3 regions of the Streptomyces sp. NPDC047108 genome follow, and region 1 is predicted to be linked to each of the others. Evidence: riboswitches for the same ligand, from Rfam matches in the RefSeq annotation. Region 1 holds a riboswitch; each other region holds the start of a gene.

Evidence for each region. A riboswitch is a leader RNA that binds a small molecule or an ion and turns the genes downstream of it on or off. The one in region 1 is predicted to bind thiamine pyrophosphate.
Region 2: another riboswitch for thiamine pyrophosphate. It lies ahead of thiC (phosphomethylpyrimidine synthase ThiC); the one in region 1 lies ahead of ABZ822_RS04880 (thiamine ABC transporter substrate-binding protein).
Region 3: another riboswitch for thiamine pyrophosphate. It lies ahead of thiO (glycine oxidase ThiO); the one in region 1 lies ahead of ABZ822_RS04880 (thiamine ABC transporter substrate-binding protein).

Annotation. Positions count from the first base shown of each region.
Region 1 is NZ_JBEYUP010000001.1:1,105,961-1,109,228, forward strand. Features, by position in the region: gene ABZ822_RS04870 (DUF2000 domain-containing protein) at 1-366, shown strand, start outside; gene rlmN (23S rRNA (adenine(2503)-C(2))-methyltransferase RlmN) at 603-1,709, shown strand; TPP riboswitch at 1,741-1,850, shown strand; gene ABZ822_RS04880 (thiamine ABC transporter substrate-binding protein) at 1,846-2,916, shown strand; gene ABZ822_RS04885 (iron ABC transporter permease) at 2,988-3,268, shown strand, end outside.
Region 2 is NZ_JBEYUP010000002.1:540,239-543,506, reverse strand. Features, by position in the region: gene thiC (phosphomethylpyrimidine synthase ThiC) at 81-1,847, opposite strand; TPP riboswitch at 1,840-1,996, opposite strand; gene ABZ822_RS07525 (YibE/F family protein) at 2,210-3,268, shown strand, end outside.
Region 3 is NZ_JBEYUP010000006.1:339,864-343,131, forward strand. Features, by position in the region: gene ABZ822_RS16135 (FAD-dependent oxidoreductase) at 1-1,125, opposite strand, end outside; TPP riboswitch at 1,300-1,387, shown strand; gene thiO (glycine oxidase ThiO) at 1,401-2,621, shown strand; gene thiS (sulfur carrier protein ThiS) at 2,618-2,818, shown strand; gene ABZ822_RS16150 (thiazole synthase) at 2,827-3,268, shown strand, end outside.

The DNA of each region.
Region 1 (3,268 bases):
GAGCCCTGGCAGCGACTCAACGTGACCGCGTTCCTGGTGAGCGGCCTCGGCACGGAGGCCCCCGAGGTGATCGGCGAGTCCTACGCGGACGCGGACGGCACCGCCTACCTGCCGATGTTCCGCCAGCCTGTCCTGGTTTTCGAGGGGACGAAGGAGATGCTGACCGCCGCGCACGGCCGGGCCCTGTCCCGCGCGCTTCCCTGCGCGGTGTTCACCTCCGACCTCTTCACCACCGGCAACGACCGGGACAATCGCGCGGCGGTGCGAGCGGTGCCGAAGGACCGGCTGGATCCGGTGGGCCTCGCTGTGTACGGGGCGCGCAACGCGGTGGACAAGGTGCTGAAGGGTGCCCGGATGCACCCCTGAGGAGTGCCGGGGGGTGACCGGTCTCCCACCGCTCCGGCCTGCGGGCGCCCCAGCGGGTGTGCGGACGGGTGCGGTCCCACGGACAACCCCGTGTGACGAAGTCGGGCGCGGGCAGATCGCGACGGTTCCCGATGGGGCAGGTGCGACAGAGAACCACTGCGAGTGACCGGTCTCCCACCGGTCCCTTACGGCTCCGGCCTGGGGCTCGGTAGTTGATCTGCCACACTGGTGCAGTTATGCCTGCACCCGGAGAACTCACCTTCGTCGCGCCGCGCGGGGCCAAGAAGCCGCCGCGGCACCTTGCCGATCTCACGCCCGCCGAGCGCCGTGACGCCGTGGCCGCGCTCGGGGAGAAGCCGTTCCGCGCCGGTCAGGTGTCGCGTCACTACTTCGCCCGCTACACCGACGACCCCGCGGCCTGGACCGACATCCCCGCCGCCGCGCGCGAGAAGCTGGCGACCGGGCTGCTGCCCGAGCTGATGTCCGTGGTGCGGCACATCTCCTGCGACGACGACACGACCCGTAAGACGCTGTGGCGGCTCTTCGACGGCACGCTCGTCGAGTCCGTGCTGATGCGCTATCCCGACCGGGTCACCATGTGCATCTCCTCGCAGGCCGGCTGCGGCATGAACTGCCCGTTCTGCGCGACCGGGCAGGCCGGGCTCGACCGCAACCTCTCCACCGCCGAGATCGTGCACCAGATCGTCGACGGCATGCGGGCGCTGCGCGACGGTGAGATCCCCGGGGGCCCGGCGCGGCTGTCCAACATCGTCTTCATGGGCATGGGCGAGCCGCTCGCCAACTACAACCGCGTCGTCGGCGCCATCCGCCGCCTCACCGACCCCGAGCCCGACGGCCTGGGTCTCTCGCAGCGCGGCATCACCGTCTCCACCGTCGGCCTCGTGCCCGCGATGCTGCGCTTCGCCGACGAGGGCTTCAAGTGCCGTCTCGCGGTGTCCCTGCACGCCCCCGACGACGAGCTGCGCGACACCCTCGTCCCGGTCAACACCCGCTGGAAGGTCCGCGAAGTCCTCGACGCGGCATGGGAGTACGCGGAGAAGTCCGGCCGCCGGATCTCCATCGAGTACGCCCTGATCCGGGACATCAACGACCAGGCGTGGCGGGGCGATCTGCTCGGCCGGCTCCTGAAGAACCGCCGGGTGCACGTCAACCTCATCCCGCTCAACCCGACCCCCGGGTCGAAGTGGACCGCCTCCCGTCCCGAGGACGAGCGGGCCTTCGTCGCCGCGATCGAGGCGCACGGTGTGCCCGTGACCGTACGGGACACCCGGGGGCAGGAGATCGACGGCGCCTGCGGGCAGCTCGCCGCCACCGAGCGCTGACCGCGCTGGTAGCGTGCATTCGTACAAATGAACACTCCGACAGGGGAGCGCAGCGAGCGCTGAGAGTGCGGCCGTACGACGCCGCAGACCCTCGGACCTGATCCGGGTCATACCGGCGTAGGGAGTCAGCCAGACGATGAACACCAACCTTCGGCGTGCCATGGGCGCGGTGCTGATCGGCGCGCTCGGTGTCCCGGCACTGGCCGCGTGCGGCGGTTCGGACGACGACGGCGGCAAGGCCGGGGACCGCAGGACGGTCACTCTGGTCACTCACGACTCGTTCGAGGCGTCGTCGGCGGTCCTCAAGCAGTTCACCAAGGAGACCGGTTACAAGGTCGAGGTGCTGCGCGGCGGTGACGCCGGTTCGGCGGTGAACCAGGCCGTCCTCTCCAAGGACAACCCGCAGGGCGACGTCTTCTTCGGCGTCGACAACACCCTGCTCTCCCGGGCGCTCGACGCCGGGCTGTTCACCCCGTACGAGGCGAAGGACCTGGAGAAGGTCCCGGCCGCGCTCCGGCTCGACGGCGACCGGCACCGCGTCACCCCGGTCGACAGCGGCGACATCTGCGTCAACTACGACCGGAAGTACTTCGCCGACAAGAAGCTCGCGCCGCCGCGGACGTACGCGGACCTGCTCAAGCCCGCGTACAAGAACCTCCTGGTCACCGAGAACGCCGCCACCTCGTCCCCGGGGCTCGGCTTCCTCCTCGGCACGGCCGCGTCCACGGGGGACTGGGAGGACTACTGGAAGAAGCTGAAGGCCAACGGCGTCGAGGTCGTCGACGGCTGGGAGCAGGCCTACTTCGACCGGTTCTCGGGCGCGGGCAAGGGCGACAAGCCGCTCGTCGTCTCCTACGCCTCCAGCCCGCCTGCCGGGGTCGTGGGGATGAAGCCGCAGCCGAAGGAGGCCCCGACCGGGGTCGCGACCGGCACGTGCTTCCGCCAGATCGAGTTCGCCGGGCTGCTGAACGGCGCGAAGAACGAGAAGGGCGGCAAGGCGCTGCTGGACTTCCTGCTGAGCAGGACGTTCCAGGAGGACGTGCCGCTGAAGATGTACGTCAACCCCGCGCGCGAGGACGCCGAGCTGCCCGAGGTGTTCACCCGGTACGGCGAGACCATCGACAAGCCCGCGACCATGGCGCCCGGGAAGATCGCCGAGAACCGTGAGCAGTGGGTCGAACAGTGGTCGTCGCTGGTCCTGAAGTAACTACCGCCAAGGCGGCGCGCGTACGGTCCCGGCCCCGTGGCCGCAAGGACACCGCGCTGCGGCTCGCGCTCATGGCCGTGCCCGTCGCCTTCTTCGGGGTCTTCTTCGGCTACCCGGTCGCCGCCATCGTCGGCCGGGGCCTCAGGGAGGGCGGGCACTGGCAGCTGGGACGGGCGGCCGAGGCACTGACCGATCCGGACGTGCTGGACGTCCTGTGGTTCACCGCCTGGCAGGCGGCCGCCTCCACCGCCCTGACCCTCGCGATCGCGCTGCCCGGTGCCTATGTCTTCGCCCGCTTCGCCTTCCCCGGCAAGGAGGTGCTGCGGGCGGTCGTGGTCGTGCCGTTCGTGCT
Region 2 (3,268 bases), on a different contig from region 1:
CGTCATACTGACGAATATCGCTTCGGGGAGACGGCAGCGTCCCCCGGCACGCGCGCCGGGGGACTCCGAGACCCTGACGGTCAGTCCGCGATCGGCAGGTACACGCGATTACCCGCGGCCGCGAACTCCTCCGACTTCTGCCGCATGCCCGCCTCCGCCTCGCTCTCCATGGCGCCGCCGTGTTCGCGGCGGATGTCCTGGGAGATCTTCATCGAGCAGAATTTCGGACCGCACATCGAGCAGAAGTGCGCCGTCTTCGCCGGTTCCGCCGGGAGCGTCGCGTCGTGGAAGGCGCGGGCCGTGTCCGGGTCGAGGGCCAGGTTGAACTGGTCCTCCCAGCGGAACTCGAAGCGCGCGTCGGACAGCGCGTCGTCCCATTCCTGCGCGCCCGGGTGCCCCTTCGCCAGGTCCGCCGCGTGGGCGGCGATCTTGTACGTGATGACGCCCGTCTTCACGTCGTCCCGGTCCGGCAGCCCCAGGTGCTCCTTGGGCGTGACGTAGCAGAGCATCGCCGTGCCCCACCAGGCGATCATCGCGGCGCCGATGCCCGAGGTGATGTGGTCGTACGCGGGCGCGACATCGGTCGTCAGCGGGCCGAGTGTGTAGAAGGGGGCCTCGTCGCAGATCTCCTGCTGGAGGTCGACGTTCTCCTTGATCTTGTGCATCGGGACATGGCCCGGGCCCTCGATCATCGTCTGCACGCCGTGGGACTTGGCGATCCTGTTGAGTTCGCCCAGCGTCCTCAGCTCCGCGAACTGCGCCTCGTCGTTGGCGTCCGCGATCGAGCCGGGCCGCAGGCCGTCGCCGAGCGAGTACGTGACGTCGTACGAGGCGAGGATCTCGCAGAGCTCCTCGAAGTGCTCGTAGAGGAACGACTCCTTGTGGTGGGCCAGGCACCACGCCGCCATGATCGAGCCGCCGCGCGAGACGATGCCGGTCTTGCGGCGGGCCGTCAGCGGGACGTAGGGGAGGCGGACGCCGGCGTGGACCGTCATGTAGTCGACGCCCTGCTCGGCCTGCTCGATGACGGTGTCCTTGTAGATCTCCCAGGTCAGCTCCTCGGCCTTGCCGTCGACTTTCTCCAGCGCCTGGTAGAGGGGGACGGTGCCGATGGGGACGGGGGAGTTGCGCAGCACCCACTCGCGGGTGGTGTGGATGTTGCGGCCGGTGGAGAGGTCCATGACCGTGTCGGCGCCCCACTGGGTCGCCCAGGTCATCTTGTCCACCTCCTCCTCGATGGAGGAAGTGACCGCGGAATTACCGATGTTGGCGTTCACCTTCACCAGGAACCGCTTGCCGATGATCATCGGCTCGATCTCCGGGTGGTTGACGTTCGCCGGAAGGACGGCCCGGCCCGCCGCGATCTCCTCGCGGACCACCTCCGGCTCGACGTTCTCGCGGAGCGCCACGTACTCCATCTCCGCCGTGATCTCGCCGCGGCGCGCGTACGCGAGCTGGGTCACGGCCCGGCCGTCGCGTCCGCGCCGGGGCAGGCGCGGGCGGCCGGGGAAGACCGCGTCCAGGTTGCGCAGGCCGCCGCGCGGCGAGGTGTGCTTGATGCCGTCGTCCTCGGGGCGCACGGGACGGCCGGCGTACTCCTCCGTGTCGCCGCGGGTGATGATCCAGTTCTCCCGCAGCGGCGCGAGGCCGCGGCGGACATCGGTCTCGACCGTGGGGTCGGTGTACGGGCCTGAGGTGTCGTAGAGCGTGACGTCCTGTCCGTTGGTGAGGTGCACTCGCCGCACCGGGACCCTCAAGTCCGGGCGTGAGCCGGTCACGTAGTCCTTGTGCCAGCCGATCTCCGCGGAGTCGCCGCTGGCAGGCGTGCGTGCGTCCTGAATGGTCATGAGACCTACTCCCTACGCCGGCATTACCCGGTAACAGGTTCGGCGGTCGACGCAGCGGCTTCCGCGACGGTCCCCGGCATCGGCCGGACACCCCGTACGGAGGTCAGCGCCCTCTCAGCCCGGTGCTCCGAGCTCCCGCGTGTGCAAAAAGGCGCCACCACGGTAACGGGTGGCTCCGGGAAGGGAAAGGGGGTCTCACACGGCGGACCCGTGCGCCCGGGCCCGAGGCGGTACGGCGACGGCTTCCGGCGGGGGCCCGCGACGGCCGCCGCTACCGGAGCCGTTGCAGGTCGGGAGGCGGTACGGCGGCGCACCGGACGGCGGGGTCTCGCGCCGCACCCCGTCCTTGCGATGATGCGGCAGTGAGTTCACCGCCCGAGCCCCACGGCCACAGCCACAGCCACGGCCCCGCCGCGCCCGTCTCCCAGCACCTCCGCAAGGTCATCGCCGCGGTGCTGATCCCGTTCGCCGCCGCGGTCGTCGCGGGTCTGGTCGTGCTCTGGCCGGGCGGGGTGCCCGGGCACGAGCGGTCCGGGGTCGGCTTCGACCGGCAGACGGAGTCCGGCCGGGTGGTGAGAGTGGAGGAGGTCGACTGCAAGGACGTCAACGTCCAGCCGCAGCAGCCTCCGTCGGCCGACGGCTCGCAGCAGCAGTCCCCGGGCGGTGATGAACGCGCCGGCGGCGTCTGCAAACGGGCGACGGTCGAGGTGACCTCGGGCAAGGACTCGGGGCGGAGGTTCGAGGAGGTCGTCCAGCCCGACGCACCGCGCCAACTCACCACCGGGCAGGGCGTCGTCGTCGCCTACGCGCCCGATGCCCCGCGTGAACTGCAGTACTCGGTCACCGATGTCGACCGCGGCTTCCCCATGGCGCTGCTCGCGGGCATCTTCGCGCTCGCCGTCGTGGTGGTGGGCCGGATGCGGGGGCTGATGGCGCTGGTCGCGCTCGCCGTCAGCTTCGCCGTGCTGTCGTTCTTCATCCTCCCGGCGATCCTGCACGGTTCGAACCCGCTGGTCGTGGCCGTCGTCGGCAGCAGCGCGATCATGCTGATCGCCCTCTATTCCTGCCACGGCCTCAACGCCAGGACGTCCGTGGCCGCTCTCGGCACCCTGATCTCCCTGCTGCTGATCGGGCTGCTGGGGTCGGTCTTCATCGGCTGGGCGCAGCTCACCGGCAACACCTCGGACGAGACCGGGCTGATCCACGGCCTCTATCCGGACATCGACCTGAGCGGTCTGCTGCTGGCCGGTGTCGTCATCGGCTCGCTCGGTGTGCTGGACGACGTGACGGTCACGCAGACATCGGTGGTGTGGGAGCTGAAGCAGGCCGACGAGACGATGACGGCCCGTCAGCTCTACCGCGCGGGGCTGCGCATCGGCCGGGACCACATCGCGTCGGTGGTCAACACGCTCGTCCTGGCG
Region 3 (3,268 bases), on a different contig from region 1:
ATCCCGCGGCCGGCCGACCGCCAGCAGCGCCACCAGGGCCCCGTCGCGCAGCCAGCACACCGACCACGAGGCACCGGACGGGTCGCCGCGCCAGACCGTGGCGTCGGCGGCGGCGTGGTGGCCCGCGTACTGGACGAAGCGCCCGAACTGCTCGGACCAGAAGTAGGGCACCGGGTCGTAGACGGAGCCCGCCGTCTCCTCGCCGACGATGTTGGCGGCGACCGTGCGCGGCCCCTGCAGGGCGTTGTCCCAGTGGTGCACGAGCAGGCGTACGCCGTAGCGGCCGGACGGGAAGGAGGCGCAGTCGCCGACCGCGTAGACGTCGGGCTGCGAGGTGCGCAGGCGCTCGTCGGCGCGGACGGAGCCGTCGGGGCACAGCTCCACACCCGAGTTGCTCAGCCAGGCCGTCGTGGGGCGGGCGCCGATGCCGACGAGTACGGCGTCCGCGCGCAGCCGCTGCCCGTCCTCGAGCACCACCGCACCCGCCTCGACCGCCGCCACCCGTGCGCCGGTGATCAGCCGGGCCCCGCTGTCGGCGTACCAGGCCGGCATGTGCTCGGCGACCTCGGCCGGGAGGGCCCCGGCGAGCGGCCGGTCCGCGGCCTCGACGACGGTCACCGGGCAGCCGGCCTCGCGCGCCGCGGTCGCGAACTCCGCGCCGATCCAGCCCGCTCCGACGACCACGACCTCCTGCCGCCCCTCCAGTACGGGCCGCAGGCGTTCGGCGTCGTCGAGGGTGCGCAGCACGTGGACACCGGGCTCGGCCTCGGTGCCGGGCAGGGTGACGGGTTCCGCGCCGGTGGCGATGACCAGCGTGTCGTACGGGACGGGTCCGTCGGCGGTCTCCAGGACGTGCTGGTCGGGACGGAGCCGGGTGACGTGGCGGCTGAGCAGCAGGTCGATGCCCAGCGCGGGGAAGTCGATCTCGAGGGCGGAGCCGTCGGCCTTGCCGAGCAGGACGGCCTTGGAGAGCGGTGGCCGGTCGTACGGCTCGTGCGACTCGGCGCCCAGCAGCGTGATCGCGCCCCTCCAGCCCCGCTCGCGCAGGGCGACCGCGGTCTGCACCCCGGCCATTCCGGCGCCGACGATCACGACTCGCTGCTCTGGCTGCTTGTCATCGCTCACACGATCACTCTAGGACGGCGACGGGGGCGGGCCGCAGACGTGCGCATCGAGATCTCTGACACACCATCACGTACGACGAGGCGTGCCGCAGGCCGGGCGCCCCCGGCGCACGCCGGGGGCCGCTCCCTTACTCCCCGCCGGAGCCAGGGACTATGGTGGCGGGTCGAGAGCACACGCGGGAGCCCGGACGCACCGGGCTGAGAGGGAGGCTGGGCGGCCTCCGACCGTACGAACCTGATCCGGGTCATGCCGGCGAAGGGAGGGGCCAGGCGCCCATGCACGCATCCGGGAACAGCAGTTCACCCAGGACTCCCCGCCAGGGCCACGGTGCCCCCGCGGCCTACGACGTCCTCGTCGTCGGGGGCGGGATCATCGGCCTGGTCACGGCTTGGCGCGCGGCGCGGCGCGGGCTGCGCACCGCGGTCGCCGATCCGTCGCCGGCCGGAGGCGCCGCACAGGTCGCCGCCGGAATGCTGGCGGCGGTCACCGAACTCCACTACGGCGAGGAGACCCTGCTCGGTCTCAACCTCGCCTCCGCCGAGCGCTACCCGGACTTCGCCGCCGAGTTGCAGGAGGCGAGCGGGCTGGACATCGGCTACCGCGCCTGCGGCACCCTCGCCGTCGCGCTGGACGCCGACGACCGCGCGCATATGCGCGAACTCCACGCACTGCAGCTCCGGTACGGGCTCGACTCGCAGTGGCTGACCGGGCGCGAATGCCGCCGTCTCGAGCCGATGCTCGCGCCGGGCGTCCGCGGCGGGCTGCGCGTGGACGGTGACCACCAGACCGACCCCCGCCGCCTCGCCGCCGCCCTTCTCAAGGCCTGCGAGCGCGGCGGAGTGGACCTGCACCGCTCCTGGGCCCGGCGGCTCACGACACTGCGGGACCGGGCCACCGGCGCCGTGCTCGACGACGGAACCGCACTCGTCGCGGAGCAGACCGTCCTCGCGGCGGGGAGCTGGAGCGGACGGCTCGACGGGGTGCCGGAGGACGTGGTGCCGCCGGTCCGCCCGGTCAAGGGGCAGGTGCTGCGGCTGCGCGTCCCCGACGCGTACGCGCCGTTCCTCTCGCGGACGGTACGGGCCGTGGTGCGCGGCGGGCAGGTCTACCTCGTACCGCGGGAGAGCGGCGAGCTGGTGATCGGCGCCACGAGCGAGGAGCTGGGCTGGGACACCACGGTCACCGCGGGCGGGGTCTACGAACTGCTGCGTGACGCCCATGAGTTGGTGCCCGGCCTCACCGAACTCCCGCTCGTCGAGACCTGCGCGGGGCTGCGTCCCGGTTCGCCGGACAACGCGCCCCTGCTGGGGCCGACCGAACTCCCCGGCCTGCATCTGGCGACCGGGCACTACCGCAACGGTGTGCTGCTCACGCCGGTCACGGGCGACGCGATGGCCGAGGTGCTGGCCACCGGTGAACTCCCCGAGGAGGCCCGCCCGTTCGCCCCGTGCCGATTCCCGTCCGCATCCCGCCGACTCCAGGAGTTGCCCGTATGACCGTCTCCGTGAACGGGGAACCGCGGGACGTGCCCGCGGGGACCACCCTCGACGAGGTGGTCGCGACCCTCACCACCGCACCGTCGGGCGTCGCCGCCGCGCTCAACGAGACCGTCGTGCCGCGCGGCCAGTGGGCCGGTACGGCGGTGGGCGACGGCGACCGCGTCGAAGTGCTCACCGCTGTCCAGGGAGGCTGATCCGGACGATGACCGACACCGCGTTCCGCAACGCACCGCACGACAGCGCGGAGGGAACCCGCGCGGCCGGGACCGGCCCGGCCTCCGACCCGCTGACCATCGACGGGACCACCTTCGCGTCCCGGCTGATCATGGGCACGGGCGGCGCCCCGAGCCTGGAGGTGCTGGAGCACGCGCTCATCGCCTCCGGCACCGAACTGACCACGGTGGCGATGCGGCGCCTGGACCCGACCGTGCACGGCTCGGTGCTCTCCGTACTGGACCGGCTCGGCATCCGTGTCCTGCCCAACACCGCCGGCTGCTTCACCGCCGGTGAGGCCGTACTGACCGCCCGGCTCGCCCGCGAGGCGCTCGGCACCGACTGGATCAAGCTGGAGGTCGTGGCGGACGAGCGCACGCTGCTGCCCGATCCGGTCGAGCTGCTGGACGCGGCGGAGACGCTGGTCGACG